Regions from separate parts of the Lysinibacillus sp. 2017 genome, predicted to be linked through region 2. Evidence: riboswitches for the same ligand, from Rfam matches in the RefSeq annotation. Region 2 holds a riboswitch; each other region holds the start of a gene.

Region 1 (6,794 bases), 1.6 Mb from region 2:
CAGAAAGTAACGCAATGGTGCCCGTGCGATTTTGCACTAACGAACGTGCATGTTCATTTGGAATATATTTTAGTTCTTTGATGGCTTCCATAACTTTTTGAACGGTGTTGGGTTTTACTAATTCAGGTGTATTTAATACGCGTGATACGGTTGTTTGCGATACACCTGCATATTTTGCAACATCTTTAGAAGAAACCATTTTTTTCCTCTTTCTATCATTGTATTTTTCTCGATTTTAGTGGATAAAAGCGTATAAATTTTTTCAAGGATATCCACAGAAGAGACATTATTTCGCGTTATTCGGCACGAAATATGTTTTTCTAAATATATCGGAAATTCAGTGTGACCGCAATTCATTCTTTATCCTTATCCCCCCAATTCTTCAAATTTCTTGCCCACATTCATTGCAAAACTTCGCATCAAGTTTATTGAGTTCCTGGCAATTCCAACATTGTTTGGCTTTAATAACCGTACTTTTCCCTTTCTGTACCGCGCGCGAAATTGACTCCACACCTTCTGTCGTTTCACTTGCTAAATAATTGAATGTGTCTTTTGCGACTGGTGCCATTTCTCGGCTTTGGTATTTTGCCACATCTGAACCGTAGCCTAACCCACAAAAGACAAAACCAACAAATATAAATGGCATCCCTACAAAGAACAGCCAATCATATTTGGGCATTTCAAAAAAACCTAACGTGAAAAGATCAGCAATTGCAATAGCTATACAACAGACTCCAATTATTAAAAGAACTGGTCCTACTATTCGAAATATTTTCCTTGCCCTTTTATGCTCTTCTGGAATAAACTCATTTTTCTTCATATCGTCACACCCCTTTTATTTCTTCTACGCATAAAATTGTAAAAAAGTCTCAAAAACATTTTATATAATAATGACTTTCCAAATTACTATTTCGATATATAGTTCAAGAATTCCTGCACAATTTTACACACTAAAAAGCACCATGACAAATGCCAATGGTGCCCTAAAAATACAACTATATTTCATCGAAACTTTTTACTTCACGCCACTTGAACCAAAGCCTTGCTCGCCTCGTTCTGAATTCGATAATTCATCGACTTCTTCAATCACTACTGTTGGCACATATTGAATGACTAATTGAGCGATGCGCATATGCTTTTCAATATGGAAAACTTTCTTGCCGTGATTGATTAACACGACGCCAACTTCTCCGCGGTAGCCTGCATCAATTGTGCCTGGACTATTTAACACCGTAATGCCGTATTTTAGAGCTAATCCGCTGCGTGGTCGTACTTGCGCTTCGGTTCCTTCTGGTAACTCCAGTTGAATGCCGGTTTTTATTAGAGCAAATTCACCTGGATTTAACGCTTTATCTTCAATGGCATACAAATCCATTCCCGCATCTCCGGGACGTGCTTGTTTTGGTAAAATGGCCTCTGAATGAATTTTTTTAATTTTTAAATGTATTGACATGCTTAACCAACTTCCTAATAATTTAAATGACGATGAAAAATCTAATTAACTATAAACTAATTTTAACTAATTGAAAATAACAATTATCAATTGGTATCTCCTTTTGCTCTATTTGAAATGTCTGACTTTAACGCGTGCTCTTTACTTTTATTTTTTTAAGTCGTATACTCTTAACAACTATATATTGTGTTTTTTTATAGCGGTACTACTAAATGTAGTTTAATAGGGAAGTTCGGTGCAATTCCGACGCTGTCCCCGCAACTGTAAATGCTGACGGATGACTAAATATCCACTGTGCTAACGCATGGGAAGGATGTCTGAAGAATGACGCAAAGCCAGGAGACCTGCCGCCATAAAAACTCTGACATTTCTTCGGGGAATAGGAAATGGAGGCGCGCTCTTTTGACGTTTCCATTTCAAGCTATCCTTTTTTTACGAGGATGGCTTTTTATTTTGCCCATTTGTCAGTACATAATAAATTTCATAGTAAGCGAGGGATATTTCAATGAAACTTTATACAAAAACAATTTGTCCAAAATGCCTATGGGTAAAATCAGAGCTTGATGCTGCAAATCTTCAAGTCGAAGTAATTAACATTGATCACGACGCAGTTGCAAAAGAAACGGTTGTCAACGCCGGCTTCATGACAGTTCCGGTATTCGAACATAATGGCGAATGGCTAGCTGATCCAGCATCTATTATCGATCGTATTTCACAAATAACTGCATGATTGTTTACGCCTCAAGAACCGGCAATGTCCGCGCGATCGTTCAAAAACTTGGCCTACCTGCAATGGATCTGACGCAAATTAATGACGTGGATTCCCCATTTCTATTATTTACGTATACGGATGGTTTAGGGACAATCCCCCTATTGTAGCGCAATTTATGCAGTTACATCATGGTTTTTGTAAAGGGATTATTGTGAGTGGCAACCGAAATTTTGGGCATGCCTTTTTTGGGCGTGCTGGTGATCTTTTAGCAAGTCGGTATCAACTACCACTCGTTCAAAAACTCGATTTGCGTGGCACTACGAATAATTATGAAGCGATTACGAACTACTATCACGCCATCTGGAAAGAGGTACAGCAATGAAACAATATTTGAAATTGAACAATGACATTTTAAATCGTTACCGTGCAACAGGTGACTTAGATTTAACAAAGGATAAAGAAGCGACACGCCGCTATTTTTTAGAAGATGTGAATGTACGCCTACGCTATTTTATTGATATTGAAGAAAAGGTGCGCTATTTAGTCGATGAAGGCTATTACGAAAAGGAATTTCTTGAACAGTATTCGATGGATTTTATTAAAGAGATGTACAAAAAAGCGTATGCTTATAAATTCCGATTCCCCTCTTTCATGAGTGCCTCGAAGTTTTATGAAAGCTATGCGATGAAAAGTCGTGATGGCAAAGAGATTTTAGAAAAATATGAGGACCGTATCGTTATTATTTCACTGTATTTAGCACAAGGCGATGAAAAATTAGCGGAGCAAGCGATTGATGCTATTATGACTGCATATCAGCCAGCAACTCCAACTGCTTTAAACAGTGGTAAAAAAGCGCGCGGTGAGCTCGTTTCATGCTTCAAACTTACAATGGACGATACGATGAACTCGATTGCTGAAAATATCGGCTATTGTTTAGAGCTTTCCCGTCTTGGCGGTGGTGTCGGTGTCAATTTAACCGATTTACGCCCACTCGGTGACCCAATCAAAGGCATTTTAAACCGTGCAAGTGGTGTTATGCCAGTAGCGAAATTACTGGAAAACTCATTTAGCTATTCGAATCAGCTTGGACAACGAAATGGGTCAGGTGTCGTGTATTTAAATGTCTTCCACGGTGATATTGAGAGCTTTATTTCATCGAAGAAACCAAATGCCGACGATAAAATTCGCTTAGCTACCCTGTCTACCGGCATTATTTTACCGGATATATTCTTTGAGTTAATGCGCCGTGATAAAGACATCGTACTCTTTAGTTCGTATGATATTTATAAAGAATACGGCAAGCGCATGTCAGAAATTTCGATGACGGAAATGTATTACGAGCTGCTAGACAATCCGAATATTCGCAAGTTAAAACGATTAAATGCGCGTAAGCTTTACACAGAAATTAAAAAGGCGCAATTCGAATCGGGTTACCCGTTCGAAATTTTTGATGATAATGTCAATAACGTACATCCGTTAAAACAAATCGGCCGTGTGAAAATGTCGAATCTGTGCACAGAAATTTTACAATATCAGCAAACCAGTGTCATTACCGACCAAAATATGCCCAATGAATATGGTCTTGATGTGTCATGTAATCTAGGCTCGATTGATATTCATGAAGCTTCAAAAGTATATGATTTTAAACAACTGGTTGATACTGCGATGCGTCTTTTAACAAATGTGTCGACGATGACCGATATCGTCAACGTTCCTTCTGTGTCAAAGGCCAATAAAAAAATGCACTCTGTAGGGCTTGGTGTCATGAACTTACACGGACATCTTGTACAAGCAGGCATTCGATATGGCTCGAAGGAATCAATTGAATTTATCGATGCGTTTATGGAAGCTATGAATTACTATTCGCTTGTGTCTTCTGTTGCGATTGCCAAAGAAAAACAAGAGACGTTTTATCGCTTTGAGGAAAGTGAATATGCGTCTGGAGCTTACTTTGAGTCATATGTAAACAAGAAAGAAATTGAACTTTCTCCTGAAGTGTTGAATGCACTTGGAAATGTACCAATTATTACAGCACAAATGTGGCAGGAGTTAAAACAGCAAGTCATGCAGCATGGGCTTTTCCATAGCTATCGAATTGCAATCGCTCCGACGGGAAGTATTTCATATATTCGTTCATGCACGGCGTCAATCGCCCCTGTTACAGAACGGGTGGAAGTACGTGATTACGCAGATTCACGTACGATTTATCCAATGCCATTTTTAACAAATGACAATAAAGAACTTTATACAGAGGCGTATGAAGTGCACCCGTACGAATTAATCGACCTTTACGCCGCCGCGCAAAAGCACATTGATCAAGGTATTTCGATGACGCTGTATGTAACTGACCAATGGAATACCGAGCAGCTAGCGAAAGCCTACATTTATTCCTGGACGAAAGGCATTAAAACAGTTTACTATGTACGCCAACGTTTATTAACAATTGAGGAGTGTGTCGCATGTCAAATTTAACTTACCAAGCCGTCAACTGGAACACTCCAACAAGTGAGCTTGCCCGGATTTTTTGGGATCAACAATGGAAGCAAATTTGGTTTCCTGAAGAAATCGCGGTGAGTAAAGACGTGAAGCAATGGAAGGAATTCGAACACCAAGATACATACAAAAAGGTATTCGGTGGGCTGACATTACTCGACACCGTTCAAACGAATATCGGCATGAATGAAATTGCAAAATTCACACCAGACTTGCAAGAAAAAGCGGTATTAACGGTGTTTGGCGCATTTGAAGCCATTCATGCAAAATCTTATTCCTACATTTTCACAACCCTTTGTACAAATACAGAAATCGATGAAGTTTTTGAATGGGTGCAAAAAAATGAGTATCTTCAATATAAAGCAAATCGCATTGGCGATGTATATAAAGCCATTGAAGAAGATGACCCTGAAAGTTTATGGAAAGGCATGTATGCATCCGTAATGCTAGAAAGTTTCTTATTTTACTCTGGCTTCTTCTACCCTCTATATTTAGGTGGTCAAGGCATATTGCGAAATAGTGCCGAAGTCATCAGCTTAATCGTTCGTGACGAATCAATTCACGGAGTAGCGGTCGGCTATTTCGCACAAAACATTTTTAACGCGTTCTCCCCTGAAAAACAAGAAGCACTCACATTATGGGGTTACGAATTTTTACTAGACTTATATCAAAATGAAATGAAATACACCGAAGATTTATATGCCGAAACCGGTCTATCTCCCGAGGTAAAAGCTTACGTGCGTTACAATGCCAATAAAGCATTAATGAACTTAGGCTTTGAGACGATGTTCCCAGAAGAAGAGATCAACCCTATTGTAATGAACGGGATTGCCAACACAGGCTCTACTTATGATTTCTTTAGTCAAAAAGGTTCGACATATGCCGTTGCAAAAGTCGCGCCAATTACAGATGATACATTTAAATTTTAATCGTAAAGGGGTTGTCCGAAAGTTCTACCAACTATTTGAGCTTTATGTATAAAATACGTCATAAAAAAATTCACAAGAAAAGGCACGAAACGCTGTTAAATCAGCGTTCGTGCCTTTTTATACTGTCCCTAAACTATTATTTGGGAACGTTATTTAACTCGATTTAGCGTATTAATGATTAAAAACGAAGTGTTGATTAAATCGAGCCAACGATAAAATTGAAAACAACGGATAAATCATATATAACGACTTTGAATTAAAAATAGTTACCAACCAAATGTCGATACACCCTATAATAAACAACCCTATAATGTTTAATAAAAATAACGAAATTAAAACGTTTTTAAATCTTTTAATGAAAAATAAGTAAAGGGGTAATACGAAAATAACGGTAAAAAAGTAAATTGCTAAAAAAACGAATACAAATAAAAGTGAAAGTAGATAAAAGTCAAGACCTAACACATCTCCTTCAAAAATCAAAAGGCTTAATGTGATTAATATCGATACAATTAATGGCAATAAAATTATCTTTGTCGTATTTTTTAGTTCCATTTATTTCACCTCACTAGTTATTATATTCCCGTTATAAATTAGAATATAATAACATTATAGTGAAAGTATTTCATTTCACCAAATTTACAATTTCAACACTAGTCTTTAACAGAGCCTACAAATTAAAAGGCGAATAAAAATATTTGTCGAATACTATAATGTAATCATCGATTTAATATGAATGAAAATAAGGGAGGTATTAATTTTGAAACACACATTAATTTTGTATACTTCTATTTGTCTCATGTTTTTTATTATACTAACCAACATTACACTTTTAAACGGTGAATGGGACGGAATTACGATGTTTTTATGTATGTCGATTTTTACTTTTTCCAGTGTGATTTATGGCTTTAGTAGAAAAGAAGAAAAGAAGGGTCATGTAAATGGTTCCAATGATTAATATAAGGGTAGGCAGATTTTATCCTACTCTTATATTTCGTTATGCTAAATCTATTTCACTATTAAATTTCCATTTGCAAAGCCCGTCCCCTACTCACTTTACTTCTGACTTTTAAGAACTTCACTTAATGTCAATGGTGTAATCGTGCCTTGATGGAAATATAATTGCCATCTTTCATCAATAAATTTCCATATTGAACTTCGATATGTATTACGATTGCGCGTTGTATCGACTATAAAATACGTAGCTAAC
Region 2 (6,794 bases):
ATTTGTAATGACGCTCTTTCATAACATTGGCTAAATCGCCGCCACCATCAAATAGCTCATGTTGAATCGCTGTTAAATCTTGAAGCAAATCTTTAAATTTTTCAACGTCTAACTCTGTAACCGCTTTTCCGATAAAGGAATTTAATTCATCAATCGTTCCATACGCTTCCACTCGTAAATGGTCTTTATCGACACGGCCTCCAATAATACTTGTTTTGCCTGTGTCCCCTTGCTTTGTATATAATTTCATATTCGTCATCCTTCCTTTGTTGATTCCGTTAAAAATTTTCACAAAGCTTCTCGTAATGCTTTATATTTTTTTATTGCCTGAATTGTGACTTCAAAAACACCCCGACCAATTAACTTTCCAACTTCGGTAATTGGACCTGCATAAGGCATTTCTTTGCCTTGCTGCGTTGCGGCGATTAATAAACTATCTGTTGCCGTGCTTGTTGCAATCGTCCCTGTTAAAGCATCGATTACTTGCTGATCGGCTAAAGCTTTCGTTTTTGCTTCTGTTGCCGTAATCATCGCTTGAATAAACGCTTCATCGGTTAGCCTACCATTGATAAATACCCATGTATTAATCGTTCCAATATGTGGCTTATCTTCTCGCAAATACGTTTTCGTCACGTCAACACCATTACCAATTCCGGCTGTCACCATAATGATGATTTCTAATTCATTGGTTGAAAATTTTTGAATTTCTACACAGTTCGTCTCAACCGCGGTCATCATGACAACCGAATTAGTAGGAGAAAAACCTCGTGCCATTAAAAATTCAATCGTTTCTTCTTCAACACGTTCAATCTCATAATCTTGGGCAATCGAACGATTTAAAAAGGTCTCGTACCAGCCTATACCTGCATTATGAACCGCTGACGAAACAACTTTTAAAGGCGCTTTCGCACGGTATTCAATATAGTCTTTTGTAATATGAAAATCTTCCACGCAAACTTTCGCTACCGCTCGCTCCATCTCTTTTGTTGGAAGCATAGTAATTTGTGGCTTTGGCAATTCTGGATGCGGATACGTTGCGACACGCGCTTGATACACATCTGCAATTTGCTCTTGCAACACAACCTCGTGCGGTAAGCCAAATGCGCGTACCTCCCCATTTTCAAGGAGTAGAAGCTCATCACAATAAAGGGACGCTAAATTAATATCATGAAAAATTGAAACGACCGTTAACTCATTTTGCTCCACTTGCAAACGAATCATGTCGAGAATTTGTTTTTGATGTGCAATATCTAAATGATTGGTCGGTTCATCTAATAGTAACAACTCTGCATTTTGTGCAAGCGCTTGTGCAATAAAAACGCGTTGTTGTTCCCCACCTGATAAAAACTCTAAATATTGATCTTTGTAACGTGTAACACCTGTACTATCCATTGCTCGGTGCACAATTTCCTCGTCTTCTTTCGACCAAGTAGAGAAAAACCCACTTTGATGAGGATATCGTCCAAGCGATACGGCATCATATACCGCATTTGAAAACGTACTTGCATGAAGCTGTGGTAATACCGCCATTTTCTTCGCTAACTGCTTGACCTCATAGCTTTCAATAGGCTTTTCATCAATTATTACTTGACCACTAGTAGGTCGAATGACACCACTAATCATTTTTAATAATGTCGACTTTCCACTGCCATTCGGACCAAGAATACCGAGAATTTTACCTTTTTCCACGTGAAACGTCACATTTTTGATAATTTCGACATTAGCATATCCGCCTGCTAAATTGTTTACTTTTAACATTACGCGCCACCCTTTCTTCGTTGCTTAAAGAAAATATAAGCAAAAACTGGCGCACCGATGAATGAAGTGATGACACCAATTGGCAGCTCCACTGGCGAAATAATCGTACGAGAAACTAAGTCACAAATCACGAGTAAGCTTGCACCGTTTAATAACGATAAACTTAATAAATGCCGATGATCTGCCCCAATTAAAATACGTATCATATGCGGTACGACAAGCCCAACAAAGCCAATCGTACCCGATGCAGCCACAGCTGAACCTGTTAAAATCGAGCCTCCTGCTAAAATCATATATTTACTGCGCTTTACATTAACACCTAAATATTTTGCCCGTTCTTCTCCATAAACCATCGCATTCAGTTCTCGGCGGTTTAACCAAATCATGAGCACACCAATAATCGTAAACGGAATAATCATTTTGACATAGGGCCAGCCGCGCATGGATACACTTCCAAGTAACCAGCCAATAATCTCACGAAGCTGCTCGCCTGTTAATGCCACCATTAACGAAATACAGGACCCTAAAAATGAACTAAAAATAATGCCGGTTAATATTAGTGTTTCCATTTTCATTGTGCGGTCGACAAGTCTGGCAAAGCTTAATACAGCGAACATTGTCATTGCTGCGCCTGCCATACTAAATACAGGTAATGTAAATACACCTAATACGGGAATTGAAATACCGAAGAAAATTGTCGTAACAGCCCCGACAGAAGCACCTGAAGAAATTCCAAGTGTATACGGGTCTGCTAACGGATTTTTTAGTAGCCCCTGGAAAGCTGCTCCTGCAATTGCAAGGGACGCTCCAATGATTGTCGCTAAAAGCACGCGAGGCATCCGAATTTTCCACAAAATATTATAGGCTACAGGGTCTGTCGTTTTATCCCAAAGCGTTGAAAGTGGAATGTCAACCGAACCAAAAGAAATACCAGTCCATACACTGCTTAGAAGTATCGCAATGGATACAACATAAGCAAGTGTGTATTTCTTACTCATTAAATGCCTCTGGATAAATTGCTTCTGCAATCGATTCAATACCTTCAACAATTCGAGGACCTTGGCGACTTGTTGTGTCCCCATCTATTAGTTTCACATTTCCTGATTTTACAGCATTCATTTCAGAATATGCTGTGTTATTGGAAACGGCTTGTAAGTCGCTTTCATATGTTACTAAAATAACATCTGCATTACTTTTTACAAATTGCTCTGCGCTATATTGTGGCCACCCAAGTTCTGGTACAACATTTTCTATATGTAATAGATCAAGCATCTCATCGATAAATGTTTCTTGACCGGCTGCATAAAGATCTGGTTCAGCTCCGACTAAAACGAAAACGGATTTTTCCTCAAGCTCCGTTACCTTCGTTTCAATGTCTGCAATCCCTTCTTTAATAGAAGTAATCATGTCCGCTGCTTCTGATGTTTTTCCTGTTAACTGGCCGATTTGTTCAATCGTTGTATAGGTTTCCTCAAATGTTAGTGCATTTTTTACAACAAATACTGGAATTCCAACGGACTCAAGTTGGGCAATTGCCTCTTCACCGAAACTATATAGGCCCGATTCATGTGCTACTACTAAATCTGGCTGTAATGCGATAATCTGCTCTAAATTGAATTCTTGACCACCAATTTTTTCTTTTTCGGCTGCTTCTGCTGGATAGTTATCGTTATCATTAACCCCAATAATTTGTTCGTCTAGGCCTAAGCCAAATAAAATTTCTGTATTCGATGGAATCAATGAAATAATACGTTCTGGTGCTTTTTCTACTGTTACTTCTTTATCAAGTGCATCTTTTAACGTCATCGGGAATTGTGTCTCGGTTTGTTCAGTTGCTACCTTTGTACTTTCAGATTGCTCGTTCTTAGGTGTTGCTTCCTCTTCACCACATGCTGCGAGTACTAGCATAGATGCTAATCCGATTGAAGAGATTTGTTGCCACTTTTTCATTTTTCTTTTCCTCCTAATAGCTTAGAAAAGCATAGTTCATGCCAAATAGCTTGAAACGATGTCTTTTCTTATGTGGATTTCCTTGAAAATTTATACTTTCTTATCCACAAAAAAAGCCTCCTATAACCTAGGAGACTTGAACAGTAAATAATTCGATTAAAAATTATTCACCCCATCCTATCCTCGTAGGTTTTTACTTGGGCATTGTAAAGGCAGGTCTCCTGGCTTATGCAAGTAACACATATCTTTACCTTCCCGATGTGCATCAGTGGTCTAAAAAGATATGCTCGCATTTACAGTGGCGGGACCGCATCGGATTTGAACCGATTTCCCTTTTACTTCTTATTTCCTAAAATAAGAACCTTTACACTACATTATTAACTTGTTAATACACCTATTATAACGAAAGACTGTTCATTTGTATAAGGATATTCTAATTATCTGATAATTAGATAATATTAAATATGATACGTATAATCGTCTGGCAATACGCGGCGTAGGAATTGTCTTGTGCGGTCTTGCTTTGGTTGTACGAAAATTTCGTGTGGCGAGCCTTCTTCGATAACATTGCCTCCATCCATAAAGATGACGCGGTTTGCAACATCACGGGCAAAGGACATTTCGTGTGTCACAACGAGCATTGTTGTCCCTTCTTTTGCGATATCCTTCATCACCCCTAACACTTCACCAACAAGTTCTGGATCAAGTGCGGATGTTGGTTCATCGAATAAAATAATATCTGGATTTAGTGCAACTGCTCTAGCAATACCGACACGTTGCTGCTGGCCACCTGACAATTGGCTCGGATACGAATCATATTTTGCAGATAAACCAACCTTATCTAATGCCTCGCGCGCGATTTGGTAGGCTTCCTCTTTTTTCAAACCGCGCCCAATCCATAATCCTTCTGCGACATTTTCGAGTGCAGTTTTGTTGTTGAACAAGCTATAGTTTTGGAATACAAAAGCTGTTTTTTTACGAATTGCCAAAATGTCCTTTTTCGATGCGTGATGTAAATCGACTTCAATGGAATCAAAATTTGCCGTTCCCACATCGGCACGCTCTAAAAAGTTAATGCAGCGCAAAAGTGTCGTTTTCCCAGAACCACTCGGGCCTAAAATCACGACGACATCGCCCTTATCAATCGTTAAATCGACCCCTTTTAAAATTTCGTTTTTGCCGAATGTTTTATGCACATTTTTAATTTCTAACATGACAATCTCCCCTATGCGACCGCGACTTTATAGCGGCTTAAATGTTTTTCATACCATTTAAATAATTTTTCAACGATGATACAAACGATTAAATACACGACAAAAATATCAATATAAGCCTCTAAATAGTTGTAGCCAAAGTTCGCTTCAACCTTTGCCTTTAGCGTAATTTCCTGCAAAGAAATTGCATAGCCGAGCGACGTTGCTTTAATTAAGTTGATCGTTGCGGTACAAAGGTTCGGCATTGCAGAAACGAGCATTTGTGGAATGATGATTCTGCGATATGCTTGCGCAGTCGTTAAGCCAACAGAATGCGCCGCCTCCAATTGCCCTTTTGAAACAGTTTGCAACGCTGAACGAAATACTTCGATTAAAACTGCTGCTGTATTAAACGAGAAAATAATAAACGCATACCATATGGGGTTAATATCATAAATCGGATAATCAATATGATATTTTTCAAACAGTCCGTTTAGTAAAAGTGGAATCGTTGCATACAATACGAAGATTTGAATGATCACGGGTGTCCCACGCACGAATGAAATATAAATTTTCGCAATAACGTTAATAACAGGTAGTTCATAAACGCGAGCAAGGGCTAGTAAAAACCCAAGCGGAACGGCTACAAAAAGCGAAACAACGGTTACTAAAAGAGCAATTGGAACACCGCTTAACGCTACAAAAAATGTATCTACTAAAAATGACCAATTAATGAATTCCATATTTGCTCCCCCTACGTTGTTTTGATTGGTCGGTTCCCTTTATTAAAGTTTTTCTCGAGTACCGAAAAGATTTTTTCGATGGAAATCGAAAGCACCCAGTAAATCACAGCCAGGGCAATATAGATTTCAAGTGTATGAGTGCCGTAATTGCCTGCAATAATTAAATTGGCTTTCCCTACAACATCAATAAAGCCAATTGTGTAAGCAAGGGCTCCTTCTTGTAGCACGGAAATCAACCCATTTCCGAAGTTCGGTAATGCAACAACGAGCGCTTGTGGGAAAATAATTCTGCGATACGCTTGAAAGGGTGTCAAACCAACACTTACCGCTGCTTCATATTGTCCGTTATCGATCGCTAAATACGCGGAACGAACAACTTCCGACATCATCGCCGCAAATTGTAAGCTGAATGTGATGACAACAAAAACACCTGTAGAAATATTTTGCAAGTTTAGTCCAAATAGCGCCTCCGCAAATGCTGGAATGCCATAATACACTAAAAATAAGAGAACGATGGAAGGTGTACAGCGCATGATTGTTGTATAGCCATTCGCTAAAAATTGTAGAATTTTATTCGAGCTTAACTTTGCTGCAGCTAATAAAATTCCTAATAAGGTACCGCCCATAACTGAAAAGGCTACTATGTAAAGCGTGACCCATAGGAAGGGCAATAAAGCTGGTAATGCAGACCAAATATAGGATAGATCAAAATATTTCTCCAAAATCGCTCACATCCTTCTTCATAAATTCTCTTTTTACGAAAAAACTGCTTAAGCTCTTTACTTAAGCAGTTCAAAAAATTAACGGTTCACTGACTCTAATACTTCAAACAAATCTTTACCGTAAAATTCAACACTTAAATCACGTAAGGCATCTGTCTTTTTAATTTCTGCGATAGCCGAATCATAGGCATCTGCAAATTCCTGTTGTTTCTTATTAAATAATGGCCATGTCTTAATAACAGCAAATTCGTTGTAAACCACGTCATCTTTTAAATTGTAATAAGGGCCACCTTCTGTTAACACTTGCCCTGTAAATGCACCTTCAATTTGAACACCACCATCTACACGCCCTTCATTTACCCACTGCACGACGTCTACTGTAAAGTCTTCCCCTGCTTTTAATTTCACTGGGTTATTAGGATTTGCTT
Region 3 (6,794 bases), 690 kb from region 2:
CTATGCATGTATGCAAGAAAATGTCCGGTCAGGCTTTATCCACATTCCAGCATCATTTGAATTAGCCATCACACATGGTAAGATTCCAGGTTGGTCAAAACGAGATTTACTAACTGCCATTGAGATTTGTCTAGCAGAGTGTATAAAAAATGACTAAAATTTGTCCGAGAATACGAAAGGAAATCGTGCTTAAAGTATTGATTTAGTGCTATATCTCGAATTTCGATGAAAACAATCGAAAAAAGCTATGTATTAAAACTCGCTAAATTATTGTTCTATAATGTAAATCCGTTGTAATTTATTAGTAGGAAGGCGGGGAGAACTTATATGAATAAAGATTATCGAAAAGCAATGCCCATTTTACCAATTCGCACTGTCATGCAAATTACGAATTTAACAGCAAGACAAATTCGCTACTACGAAGAACATGCATTAGTGGAACCAATTCGTTCAGAAGGCAATCGCCGTATGTTTTCACTCTATAATGTGGATGAATTATTAGAAATCCAAGATCTATTAGAGCAAGGTATTAATATTGCAGGAATTAAAAAATTATTTGAACTGAAACGTGAAAATGAAAGTCGTACATATCGAGGCAAACCGTTACGAAATGAGCAATTACGAGCAATCGTACAAGAGGAAATGCTTTTAATATAGTAATAACAAAGCTTGGTGTCGAGTTGAAATTGGCACCAAGCTTTAATTTTTGGAAACCTTATATTCCTGATATTTTTTTGAGCTGCTGAAATCGATTCTCCCCAAGAATGCTTTGGATTTTTTGTAATACATCTTTTGGTACGCCGTAAATTCCCCAACTAATGGAGGCACCTTTTAATGCTTTCCGTAGTTTTTTTACCTCTTCTAACGTAAGTGCCAGGCCCTGTTTTTTGGCGAAGCGTTGAATTTGTTCATCGTTCATACGCTGTAAATTTTCGAACCATTCTAACATTTTCAGTTTCATCATCCTTTCAAGTTTATTCCCTTTACATATCTAAGAAACTCCACTATACTAAAAAGTTGTAAATCGTAATGATTTTGAATTAGAAAGAAGCGAATGATATGAAAAAACCATTAATCGAACTGAAAAACGTATCGTTTCAATATGAATATACACAAGTTTTGAGAAATATTTCGTTACGTGTTGAAGAAGGCGATTTCTTAGCACTACTTGGTCAAAACGGATCAGGAAAATCAACCTTATTAAAATTAGTTTTAGGATTATTAAAGCCAATGTCAGGTGAAATCCAGTTATTCGGACAAAATGCCAATCAATTTAAAAATCGAGAATGGATTGGGTATGTTTCACAAAAGTCGAACGCATTTAACTCTGGCTTTCCTGCAACGGTAGAAGAAGTTGTAAAAAGTGGTCTAACGAAAAAAGCAGGCTTACTGAAACGCTTGCCAAAAGATGCCGAAGCACTCGTACATCATGCATTAGCGGATGTTGGTATGGAAGAATTTGCGAAGCGCAATATTGGCCAATTATCTGGTGGTCAGCAACAACGTGTGTTTATTGCACGCGCGCTAGTCGCACAACCGAAGCTTCTCATTTTAGATGAACCGACTGTTGGAGTCGACCATGAAAACGTGCAAGCATTTTATGATATGCTCGCTCATTTAAATACGCAACATAATATGACGTTAATTTTAGTTACACATGATGTCGATATTGTTTCGAATCGTGTGAGCCATGTTGCTTGTTTAAATCAAACGATACATTTCCATGGCTATAAGAATGATTTTGATACTATTTCGGAAGAACAACGAGAATCGTGGTACGGTCACTCGGTTCGAAAGATTCATTAAGAGGAGAAGGCATAGATGATAGAAGCATTATTTAATTACGAATTTTTACAAAACGCCTTTTTCTCAGGGCTTGTTATTGGGGTTATTGCACCTTTACTTGGGGTATTTATCGTCGTACGTCGTCTGTCTTTAATTGCAGACGCATTATCTCATGTAACGCTTGCTGGGCTTGCAGGGAGTTTATACTTAAGCCAGTCGTTCACAGCGCTTGCCTTATTAAATCCTATTTACTTAGGGATTGTCGCATCAGTGAGTGGCTCGATTTTAATTGAACGTCTGCGTAGCCTGTACAAGCATTATGAAGAATTAGCGATTCCTATAATTATGTCTGGTGGTATTGGAATTAGTGCCATCTTAATTTCACTAGCTAGTGGCTTTAATACCGACTTAATGAGTTATTTATTTGGTTCAGTATCGGCTGTATCGAGGCAGGATTTATATGTTGTACTAGCAATTGCTGTTGTCGTTGTCATTTTCCTAATGATTTTCTTTAAGGAATTATTCGTCTTATCATTTGATGAAGAGTATGCCAAAGCGAGTGGTTTACCAGCAAAATCTATTCACTTATTATTCATGGTCGTTGTTGCCCTAGTAATTGCAGCAAGTATGCGCATCGTCGGAATTTTACTTGTATCCAGTTTAATGACATTACCAGTTGCGGCTGCGATGCGTTTAGCGCGCGGCTTTAAACAAGCGATTATTTACTCGATTGTTTTTGGGGAATTAGCGGTAATTATCGGATTGATTTCAGCGTTTTATTTAAATTTAGCACCTGGTGGAACAATTGTTGTTACATCGATTGTTATTTTATTATTGGTCATTTTATTTAAGAAATTGGCATTAAAGCTAACGACTAAAACGGAAGGGGAAGAAGTGCGATGAACGTATCACGTGCGTGGAAAATATTAAAAGACAAAGGCTACAAAAAAACAGATAAACGAGAGTTGATTTTGGGTATGTTTGCTGCCACGGAAAAATATTTAACTGCTCGTGATTTGTTAGATGTACTAAAAAAAGACTTTCCAGGCATGAGTTTTGACACGATTTATCGAAACTTAGCCACGTTTGTAGAATTAGATATTTTAGAAGAAACAGAGTTAAATGGTGAGCGTAATTTCCGTATGCATTGTGAATCGGATCATCACCATCATCATTTTATTTGTCGCGATTGCGGCGATGTCAAGGAATTATCCATTTGCCCAATGGAAATGCTTGGTGAAAAATTGCCTGGCTATGAAGTGGAAGCACATAAGTTTGAGATTTATGGAAAATGTCCAAAATGTCTTTGATTTTTGCTAGTTATGTTAAGAAATTATCTATAACGATAAACTATTTGCATAATTTTGAAGTTATGTTAAAGTGAATTACAAATTGAATAAGTTTGCAGGGAAAAGATGCATAATGCATAAATGGGAATTCGGTGTAAATCCGAAGCTATGTCCGTAACTGTAAGCGCTGATGAATTTGAGTGATTAGACCACTGCTTTTAGCGGGAAGGTACTCAATAGTAAAGGGAAGCGCGAAGCCAGGAGACCAATCTTTTTCTTATCGTAACACACCTCTTCGGAATTAAAGAGAATGTACGGCAATTATGAAGCGTCACGAACGGTACTATTTTTGTATACCTTTTATTGATATTTTATGAGCCATCCATTTTCTTGGATGGCTTTTTTTTATGGCCATCTCAAGTTTTTAAGAGGATTTAGAAAGGGGGGATTTTATGAAGAAAGATATTCGTTATTCATGCTATCCATTTATGCGTGAAAAAAGTTCATTAGTTGATTATGAAATACGTACAGATTCATTAACATCCAGAATCGGCGCTGTATTACCTGCAATACTTGATGATGAGCTAGCAACTGTTGTATTAGAAGATTTACGCGTTATTCATCCGCTTGCGTATCATGTGAATGGCTCAGTACGCGGAAAATTGGCCATTACCGAGGAAAATCTAAATTGGTTAAGCGCGCGTTATGATTTTTATGTTAAACAGGTGGAACAGACAATTCAACAATTTTTGTTACCTCAAGGGGTAGAAAGTGCTGCAAGGCTTCATATATGTCGAAGTGAAGCGAAAAAATCATACCGTGCTTTACATAAAGTAAGTGAAGAGCGAGATGTACCAGAAATCCTATTTGACTTTTTAGGGTTACTAGCGAATGTCTTGTTCGTAATGGCAGTTTACATGAACAAGCAACATGCACATGAAGAAATTCCATTCATCAGCAAATCTTATCCGATGAAAAAGAAAAAAGGGGAATCATAATGAAATTCAAAATGAAATGGGCCACACCACTTGCAGTAGCACTACTATTAGCGGCATGTGGTAATGACGAGAGCACGACAAGTGAAGCATCAAAAGAACAAGAAACAGTTCAAGAAGCAGCCGCTGAAGGTCCTTATACAGTAGTCGATGACCGCGGTGTGGAAGTAACATTTGATGAAGTACCAGAAACAATTGTTTCGTTACAACCAAGTAACACGGAAATTTTATTTGAGCTTGGCGTGGGTGAGAAAATCGTCGGTGCAACAGACTATGACACATACCCTGAAGCAGCACAAAAAATTGAGCGCGTATCGGATTCAATGGCGATCAACGCAGAACGTATTGTTGAGTTAAACCCGGATGTCATTGTTGCCTATACAATTGGTGATGAAGCGCAAATTGCACAATTAGAAGATGCAGGCTTAAACGTATTTGTCATTGCTTCGGCAACGTCATTTGACGATGTGTACACGGACATTATTCAATTATCAGAAGTAATGGGCGTTGAAGAAAAAGGCGAAGAAGTCGTAGCGACCATTCAAACACAAATTAAAGAAGTACAAGATAAAACGGCCAAGTTAGAAACAAAGAAAAAAGTTTACTATGAGATTTCTCCAGCCCCAGATCTTTGGACTACTGGTAGCGGCACATTCCAGCAGGAAATCATGGACGTGGCAGGTATTGAAAATGTATTTGCTGACCAAGCAAGCTGGATAAGCGTGACAGAAGAAGATGTCATTACACGTAATCCAGAAGTAATCTTAACCACTTCTAACTATTTAGAAGATGCAACGGCTGAAATTTTAGGACGTGCAGGTTGGGATCAAATAAGGGCCGTACAAACTAAACAAGTTTATTTAGTCGATGGCGATGTAATGTCTCGTCCAGCGCCACGTATTGGTGAGGCTGTTCAAATTATGGCAGAAACGGTTTACCCAGAATTATTCAAATAGGATTACAATAAAAGAACAAGCTCGCCAATTGAGCTTGTTTTTTTATTATTTAAAGGTGGTGAGCGAAAATGATTTTTATAACAGGTGGCGTCAGAAGTGGTAAAAGTGCATTTGCTGAACAAACTGCAGCACAGTTTGGCGTTGAAAAGCGATATACCTATATTGCGACAGGTGTTGCTTTCGATGAAGAAATGACACATCGCATTGCCCGTCATCAGCAGGATCGTCAGACACAAATTTTATCTTGGCAAACAATTGAGATGCAGTGTGAATTTCCTAATACATTAAACATGTTAACGGAGCAGGATGTTGTTCTTTTTGAATGTGTTACAACTTGGCTTTCAAATGTTCTTTTTCATGCAGAAAGTATTCAAGAGCCCCAATGTTTTATTACGGAGCAAATCAAGGCATTTCAAAAACAACTACGCTTTTTGATCGAACAAGGTGTTAAAATAATTATTGTTTCCAATGAAGTGTTAGATGAGCCAGCTTCAGCTTATGAAGAAGTGAATTTGTACCGCAAAACATTAGGGGAACTTCATCAGTGGCTAGTAAAGCACAGTACAGAAGCGTATGAAGTACAATTTCAGCTTGTACAGCGTTGGAAGTAGGGAGTGAGCAAGTTGAAAAATAGTGGAATAGGCTTTTTACTCGCATGGCAGTTTTTTTCAGCCATCCCTGTGAAAAAGCAATTAGATATGAATAAGAAGTCGGTCACTTGGATGTATGCGTTTTTGCCGATTATTGGGCTATTAATGGGTGCACTATTAAGTGGTGGTGCTTATTTGTTATGGAGCTATAGTGAGATTTCGAATGGGTTAATAGCCATTTTACTCGTTGTAGGCATGATTTTTCTGACAGGTGGGCTACATTTAGACGGTTGGATTGATATGAGTGATGCCTTTTTTTCTTATGGAAAAAAAGAAAAGCGATTAGAAATTTTAGATGATCCACGAACGGGTGCATTTGGCGTAATTAGTATCGCTTGCTTGTTATTATTGAAAGTTGGATTTGTTTACGAAGCCTTTGCAAAGGGTCAATTTGAAAGCATACCATTTATCGTCTTCATTCCTTTTCTCGCACGCGTAGGAATGCTTATCTACTTTTTAACAATGCCTACATCGAAACAAAAAGGCTTGGCAGCTTATTTTAAAGGGGTAGTCTTACCGAAACAATTAAGCACGATTTTATGCTTCTTAGGAATCGTCGCATTTGCTGTGTGGATTTATTTTGAACTCTTCCATTTCTTTATCTTTGTGCTGATCATGTTATGTGCGGTATTCATGTATCGTAAATGGTCGATGAAGCATTTTGGTGGAATGAGTGGTGATCTTCTTGGTGCATTAGGAGAAGGTATGGAGGTGCTCTTATGGTTAGCGGTGTTATTCTTCATTTAATTCGTCATGAAAAAACTCAGGCAAATAATGAGCGAAAATATATTGGTTGGACAGATGAACCAATCGTCAAGAAAGTTCTAGGTGATTTACCGATTTCAGCACAAATAGTCTATGGAAGTGATTTGCTTCGCTGTAAACAAACGGCAGCTTGCTATTTCCCAAAGGCTACGTATGTTCCGCAAAGGGACTTGCGTGAGTTGAATTTTGGTGAATTTGAAATGTGTACATATGAGCAGTTAAAAGAAAGTCCAATATACCGCGCATGGATTGCTGAGCCCATGCAAGTCGTTCCCCCAAGAGGCGAAGCATTTACCGAATTTAAACAGCGTGTGTTACAAGCAGTTCAGGTAATTGTTCAAAAAAATGAAACCT

The links. A riboswitch is a leader RNA that binds a small molecule or an ion and turns the genes downstream of it on or off. The one in region 2 is predicted to bind cobalamin.
Region 1: another riboswitch for cobalamin. It lies ahead of DCE79_RS09930 (glutaredoxin family protein); the one in region 2 lies ahead of DCE79_RS02200 (ABC transporter substrate-binding protein).
Region 3: another riboswitch for cobalamin. It lies ahead of DCE79_RS05245 (hypothetical protein); the one in region 2 lies ahead of DCE79_RS02200 (ABC transporter substrate-binding protein).

The regions. Positions count from the first base shown of each region.
Region 1 is NZ_CP029002.1:2,065,958-2,072,751, forward strand. Features, by position in the region: gene DCE79_RS09915 (LacI family DNA-binding transcriptional regulator) at 1-199, opposite strand, end outside; gene DCE79_RS09920 (zinc ribbon domain-containing protein) at 383-820, opposite strand; gene dut (dUTP diphosphatase) at 1,016-1,453, opposite strand; cobalamin riboswitch at 1,637-1,820, shown strand; gene DCE79_RS09930 (glutaredoxin family protein) at 1,959-2,183, shown strand; gene DCE79_RS18725 (class Ib ribonucleoside-diphosphate reductase assembly flavoprotein NrdI) at 2,341-2,547, shown strand; gene nrdE (class 1b ribonucleoside-diphosphate reductase subunit alpha) at 2,544-4,637, shown strand; gene nrdF (class 1b ribonucleoside-diphosphate reductase subunit beta) at 4,625-5,587, shown strand; gene DCE79_RS09955 (hypothetical protein) at 6,345-6,542, shown strand; gene DCE79_RS09960 (nuclear transport factor 2 family protein) at 6,641-6,794, opposite strand, start outside.
Region 2 is NZ_CP029002.1:473,036-479,829, reverse strand. Features, by position in the region: gene DCE79_RS02215 (cob(I)yrinic acid a,c-diamide adenosyltransferase) at 1-250, opposite strand, end outside; gene DCE79_RS02210 (adenosylcobinamide amidohydrolase) at 289-1,758, opposite strand; gene DCE79_RS02205 (FecCD family ABC transporter permease) at 1,758-2,756, opposite strand; gene DCE79_RS02200 (ABC transporter substrate-binding protein) at 2,749-3,708, opposite strand; cobalamin riboswitch at 3,902-4,089, opposite strand; gene DCE79_RS02195 (amino acid ABC transporter ATP-binding protein) at 4,167-4,922, opposite strand; gene DCE79_RS02190 (amino acid ABC transporter permease) at 4,934-5,644, opposite strand; gene DCE79_RS02185 (amino acid ABC transporter permease) at 5,656-6,366, opposite strand; gene DCE79_RS02180 (transporter substrate-binding domain-containing protein) at 6,445-6,794, opposite strand, start outside.
Region 3 is NZ_CP029002.1:1,163,900-1,170,693, forward strand. Features, by position in the region: gene DCE79_RS05215 (pyroglutamyl-peptidase I) at 1-157, shown strand, start outside; gene DCE79_RS05220 (MerR family transcriptional regulator) at 328-657, shown strand; gene DCE79_RS05225 (macro domain-containing protein) at 716-919, opposite strand; gene DCE79_RS05230 (metal ABC transporter ATP-binding protein) at 1,060-1,806, shown strand; gene DCE79_RS05235 (metal ABC transporter permease) at 1,822-2,688, shown strand; gene DCE79_RS05240 (Fur family transcriptional regulator) at 2,685-3,095, shown strand; cobalamin riboswitch at 3,182-3,363, shown strand; gene DCE79_RS05245 (hypothetical protein) at 3,527-4,072, shown strand; gene DCE79_RS05250 (ABC transporter substrate-binding protein) at 4,072-5,025, shown strand; gene DCE79_RS05255 (bifunctional adenosylcobinamide kinase/adenosylcobinamide-phosphate guanylyltransferase) at 5,094-5,636, shown strand; gene cobS (adenosylcobinamide-GDP ribazoletransferase) at 5,640-6,422, shown strand; gene DCE79_RS05265 (histidine phosphatase family protein) at 6,395-6,794, shown strand, end outside.